2 regions of the Clostridium sp. CTA-7 genome follow, and region 1 is predicted to be linked to the other one. Evidence: a T-box and tRNA genes for the amino acid it is inferred to sense, from the RefSeq annotation. Region 1 holds a T-box; the other holds one or more tRNA genes.
What was found. A T-box is a leader RNA that pairs with one kind of tRNA and senses whether it is charged. The one in region 1 lies ahead of trpS (tryptophan--tRNA ligase), so its partner is inferred to be a tRNA-Trp.

Region 1 (3,218 bases):
GATACTTGTACACATTTATAATTTTTTGCATATTTATCTATATGTTCACCGAGAAATGCAAAAACAGCCTTTCGTGGTAGATGTAAGTCAAGTTTTTCGTGATTTGGCATAATAACCGATTTATGTTCTGTATCAAATTATAAAATTGGAATTTCGTTTTTTATAATACTCATATTTAAAATATTTCCTCCTTTAAATTCCAATTTAGGATGGGGTTGAATGTTAAAAAAGCAATCTGAATTTATATATATTAATGATAAACAGGTCATTTATAATTGGGAGATGAATATTATGAGATTATTTAATAAACTAGCAAAAGAACGAATGAAGAACTCAGCATCCACTAAAAAGGTTGTATGCCAATGCACGGTAGTTGAGAATATGATTAATGGCGAGAGCCATGGTGATTATATTGCGAATATTAATAGGCTCAATGATTTGGAAAAACAGGAGATAATTGAGTTTTATGCAGGAGATAGTTATATTAAGGATGTAGCGTTACATTGTGGAAAATAGGAATTTATTTATAGCATTTAGGAGGAATAGAGAATGGAATCATTGAGTAAAAGTTTAAGTGAGTATGGGAAACTATTACAAGAAATCAAATTGCAAAAAGCTTATAAAGGTTTGATTAAATAGATTGCAGGATTACGAAAACACTTTGAGGAAAAGTTCCATAAATATGAAGTATCAGATTAAAATGTCGCATCATTCAGAAATGAATTTGTGATATTTTTTATTCTCAAAGCTAAATAACAAATGAGTATAGATTACATTCTATTGAGAGGTAGAAATTAAGTTTTTGGAATCCAGCAAGAATGAGCGAAGATATATTAAAGAGATACGTGTAAGAAAAAGAAAAGTTTGAAAAAGTGTATGGCAAAAATTCATATGATTATTGTTATGATATATTTGGAGTACTAAAAAATGTTAAACAATATAAAAAAGTAGTATGAATTAAAAAAACAGGAACGTAGTTATTATGAAAACTTTAAAAGTAACTACAATAATTATAATTCATATGGTGACTATCATAGTAATAAACATAATAACCACAATGAAGAATATAAAAGTAAATATAAGAAACTATATGAAACTTTAGAAAGGCATATCACCCAAATATAGTAAAAGATGATGGGGAGATGATGAAAATAGTTAATAAGTTAAAAGAAGAATGGGGTATATAGTAGTTACCTAATAAATTTATGTAGTAACTACACCTAAATCATTGATATAACTAGCCTTTAAAGATGTTTTATGCTAAAACAAGCATAAACATAATAATTAAATAGAATTAGTACCCCACCATTTTAGTAGAAGGCTTTATATAAGAGACTGCGGGAAGTATATCAGTCTAAATTGAATATTATATTGTGGTCTTTTTATTTTTAATAAATATAAGAAATTTTATTAATCTAAACAATAAAATATGTTCTTTGAAAATTAAATAATACCATGAATTTATTCTATAATTTACTTATGATATATATTTCGAAGAGAATAGGAGATTGATAAATAGGAATTTGTCAAGGAAATTTAAGTATTATAAGATTGCAAATTAAGAGTATTTGATGTAAAATGTAATAAATTTAAATAATAACATCCAAAGATAAGGAGTAGTAGCTATATTAAGCTTCAATAAAGAGAGTTAGGGGTGGTGGAATCCTAACAAGAAGAGATTTAGTGAATGGACCTTTGAGGAACGATGAGAAATGATTATCAGAGTATCTAAGTGGTGGGCTGCATCTTATAGCAGATAGAGTATGGTAGTACTTGAAAAGGAGTGGTATAGTATATTTTACTATACAATTTAGGTGGCAACGCGGTTTATCTCCGTCCTATTTATTTAGGGCGGAGTTTTTATTTTGCAAAGAATTAAGGAGTGAATATTATGAGTAAAGAAATCATATTAACAGGTGATAGACCAACAGGGAAGTTGCATCTTGGACATTATGTAGGTTCATTAAAAAAGAGAGTAGATCTACAAAATAATGGGGATTACACAAGCTTTATAATGATAGCAGATCAACAAGCTTTAACTGATAATGCTAGGAATCCAGAGAAAATAAGAAAAAATTTAATAGAGGTAGCATTGGATTATTTAGCAGTAGGAATAGATCCTTTAAAATCTACAATATTTGTTCAATCATAAATACCAGAGTTAAACGAATTAACAATGCATTATCTAAATCTAGTTACAGTTTCAAGGCTTGAAAGAAATCCAACAGTGAAAAATGAAATAAAAGAAAAGAACTTTGAATTGAGTATTCCAGCAGGTTTCTTAACATATCCAGTAAGTCAAGCAGCAGATATAACAGCCTTTAAGGCTACTATAGTTCCAGTAGGAGAAGACCAACTACCTATGATAGAACAAACTAGAGAAATAGTAAGAAGCTTTAATAGTATTTACGGTAAAGAAATATTAGTAGAACCTAAGGCTATAATTCCCATAAATGGTATGGGAAGATTGCCAGGTGTCGATGGAAATTCAAAAATGAGTAAATCTCTAAATAACGCAATCTATTTATCTGATGAACCAGATATTATAGCTAAGAAGGTTATGGCAATGTATACAGATCCAAATCATATAAGAGTAGAAAATCCAGGTAAAGTTGAAGATAATCCTGTATTTACGTATTTAAATGCTTTCTGCAAGGATAAAGAAATTTTAAAAAATATGAAGGAGCATTATAGTAGAGGTGGACTCGGTGATGTAAAAGTAAAGAAATTCTTAAATGAAGTTTTACAAGCAGAGCTAGAACCAATTAGGGCTAGACGTAGGGAATTAGAAAAAAATATAGATTACATTTATAGTGTTTTACTTCAAGGGAGTAAAATATCAAGAGAAGTAGCTTCAAATACTTTAGATGAGGTTAGAGATGCTATTGGAATAAATTATTTTAAGTGATGTTGACTTTGTAAAGTGCTGGTTTGAGGATACAAAAGTGATGAGTACCGACTGCAGTAAAAAGTATGTTGTTTTTAATGAATAACATACTTTTTTTGTTATTAAAATTATTGTAAAAGCCTATGCAAAAATGTGTGTAAATTTTCTTTTGGTACCTCTCAAGTAAACTATTTTTATAATATTAGCTACACTTTTTCTGATGAGTGAATTATAAAAAGTTCTTCTTATTAAGATTAAAATGAATATATAGTTTTAGATATAAATAATATTATCTAGTAGGCACTAATATTATTCATAAAACTGGAATTGT
Region 2 (3,218 bases), on a different contig from region 1:
ACCTCTACTATCCCTTAATATGTACCTTACAAAATTACCAGGTATAGATGAATCTTTTTTAGAATCATTGATAAATGTTTCTATTTCATTTGTTTTTAAATTTAATTTATTTAACCCTCCACTATATGTACCAATCCATAAATTATCTGATTTATCTGCATATAATTTAAAAATAAAATTATCACTAATTGAATTAACTGATTCATTAGAGTAATATTTTATAATTTCTTTTGAACTATTTACAATTTTATTTAATCCATCCTCTGTTCCTACCCATAGATCCCCATAAGAATCTTCAACAATAGAATAAACAAATTGACTACTTAAAGAGCTCTTTTCTTCACTAGAGTTATATAGCCTTTCAAAGTTATCACTTTCTTTATTATAAATATTTAACCCATCTTCTGTAGCTATGTATATCTCACCTTTTGAATCTACTAAAATTTCTGTTACATTATAGTTTGACAAATCACATCCGTCTACTCCAGGTAAATAAATTTTTATTTCTTTTGTATTAATATTTATTTTATTTAATCCCCTAGAAGTTCCAACCCATATATTACCTTCTTTATCTTCATTAATCGCAGAAATATAATTACCACTTATGCTATTGGGTTTATCTTTTCCATATCTAAATACTTCAAATTTATTACCATTATATTTATTTAACCCATCAGCTGTACCAATCCACATGTACCCTTTACTATCTTGAAATAAATACTCAACAGATGTTTGAGATAAACCATCCTCTATTGTAATTCTTTTGAAATTAATATTTTTATCTTCATTAGTTAATGCTAATGCATCATAACTTATATTTATTAATAGAGTAATACTTATAAAAATTATAAACGATACCTTGTATAGTTTTTTCCTCATACTCATCCCTCATAGATAAATTTTAAAATATATTATTAATTATATCAGATTTTGGCAAATTTTATATAAATAATTGCAGTTGACTTTAATCTAATAAAAAACATGAAAAAATAAGAGAGTGTAAAATCTTACACTCTCTTATGGCAGGGGCAGTAGGACTTGAACCCACAACCAACGGTTTTGGAGACCGCTACTCTACCAATTGAGCTATACCCCTCCAACAAAAATTATTCTATCATGATATTTTAATCTTTGTCAAGATAATAATTCATTACTTATAATCAAGTCTCATTTTAATACTATATTACCTATTAACTATAACTATATAACATAACAAAACAAAAAGCCAGCGATTTAGAATCGCTGGCTTTTACTTGGCAGGGGCAGTAGGACTTGAACCCACAACCAACGGTTTTGGAGACCGCTACTCTACCAATTGAGCTATACCCCTTTGCAACAATAACTATTATATCTTATGTAAACATAAAAATCAACTATTAATATTAGTTTTTGTTTTTATGCTATTAATTAACTTGCTTGTATTATCAATTAATACATCATCATTGCTTTCTGTGTTTAACTCTATATAAATACAATCGACTTTTATTTTATTTTTTAAATCATCTATATGACCTAATTCATTATCATGAACAAATACAATGTTAGATTCCTTTATATCGCTATCATTAATAATATTTTTTATGCTATTATCTTTTATTTTCTTAGCTTGTATTCCAAGATCTCTAAACAAATAGTCAAATTTATCTGTATCTGTAACTATAATATAATCTTTATACTTTTTTAAATCTTCTTTTGTCTTTGTCAAGAAATCATCTAATTCTTTAACAACCTTATTATAATTATCTTCATAATAGCTTCTATTTTTAATGTCCTTCTCTTGTAGTGAAGATTTTATATTATATAGTGCAATCTTATATTCACTAAACCCTAATAGGTAATATGGATTTTCTTCATTTACTGCTTTTAACTCTGTTACCATTGGCCTTATTCCTCTACTCATATTTATAATTGCTAAATTTGAGTTTTTAGAATTTTCTATTATATCATTTACCCATTTTTCATATCCCAATCCATTGTATATAAATAAATCCATATTCAAGATATTATTTAGAACATTATCATTAACCTGAAAAGCTTTAATGTCCTTTTCAGTATTTAATAGATATTCAACACTATGTTTATCACCAACTAATGATTTAACCATTTTATATTGTTCTTTATTAACAGTTAATATGTTTAAAAAAATATCCTTTTGCTCATCTAACTCATCAGTAGGATTAGCCATTAATGGATTATAAGAAAAAGTTAGTCCTAAAAATAAAATAGAAGTAAAAATAACTAACGCATATGTTAATTTTTTCATAAAATTTTCCTCCAAGGAATATATAATCTCTCTCTACTTTTATCATATCTTATCATTAATATATAAAAATTACAAATTACTTATACAGTAAATTATTTATATTTTACTACAATTCAATTCGTTTTACCATATTATGTATATTATTTTAACTTTCCTTTTTTTATTATTTTGGATAGAATATATTAATATAGAATATTTAGAAAGGAGATTATTTATGCATTTTTACGTTAATAATTTGGAAGAAACTACTAATATAGGTTATTCCATAGGTAAACTTTTAAATCCAGGTGATATAATTTGTTTAACTGGTGATTTAGGAACTGGTAAAACTCATATAACTAAAGGAATTGCTAAAGGATTACACATTGATGAACATATAACTAGCCCCACTTTTACTATTGTTAATGAATATGATTCAGGTAGGCTTAAACTATATCACTTTGATGTTTATAGAGTTAGTGATCCCGATGAAATTTATGCAATTGGATTTGATGACTATATATTCTCAGAAGGTGTTTCTATAATTGAATGGGCTAATTACATAGAAGAAATTTTACCTAAGGAATATTTACATATTTTAATAGAGAAGGACTTATCAAAAGGCGAAAATTTCAGAAAAATTTCAATTACTCCATATGGAGACCGATATAATTATATAAAGGAGTTAAATTTATGATAGTTTTAAGTATTGATTCAGCTTCTAAAGTAGCAACCGCTGCACTTTTAAGTGAAAATGCTTTAATAGCTGAATATACATTAAATAATAAAATGGAACATTCAACTTTGATAATGGATATTATAGATAAATTATTAAAAGATTCAAATCTATCGATTGATGATGTAGATGGATTTGTTGTTTCAAAAGGTCCAGGTTCATTTACAGGTTTAAGAATTGGCATGGCTACAATAAAAGGCTTAAGTTTTGGGTCAAATAAACCTTATATTAGTGTATCAA

Region 2: it encodes a tRNA-Trp, which carries the amino acid that the T-box ahead of trpS (tryptophan--tRNA ligase) is inferred to sense. The anticodon was not compared.

Annotation. Positions count from the first base shown of each region.
Region 1 covers NZ_BAAAAV010000005.1:125,919-129,136, reverse strand. Annotated here, with positions in the region: gene ACYUEX_RS11710 (nucleoside phosphorylase) at 1-110, opposite strand, end outside; gene ACYUEX_RS11705 (hypothetical protein) at 220-516, shown strand; T-box leader at 1,598-1,844, shown strand; partial or broken gene trpS (tryptophan--tRNA ligase) at 1,892-2,908, shown strand.
Region 2 covers NZ_BAAAAV010000002.1:52,373-55,590, reverse strand. Annotated here, with positions in the region: gene ACYUEX_RS03280 (two-component regulator propeller domain-containing protein) at 1-879, opposite strand, end outside; tRNA gene ACYUEX_RS03275 (tRNA-Trp) at 1,021-1,096, opposite strand; tRNA gene ACYUEX_RS03270 (tRNA-Trp) at 1,255-1,330, opposite strand; gene ACYUEX_RS03265 (metal ABC transporter substrate-binding protein) at 1,370-2,263, opposite strand; gene tsaE (tRNA (adenosine(37)-N6)-threonylcarbamoyltransferase complex ATPase subunit type 1 TsaE) at 2,478-2,939, shown strand; gene tsaB (tRNA (adenosine(37)-N6)-threonylcarbamoyltransferase complex dimerization subunit type 1 TsaB) at 2,936-3,218, shown strand, end outside.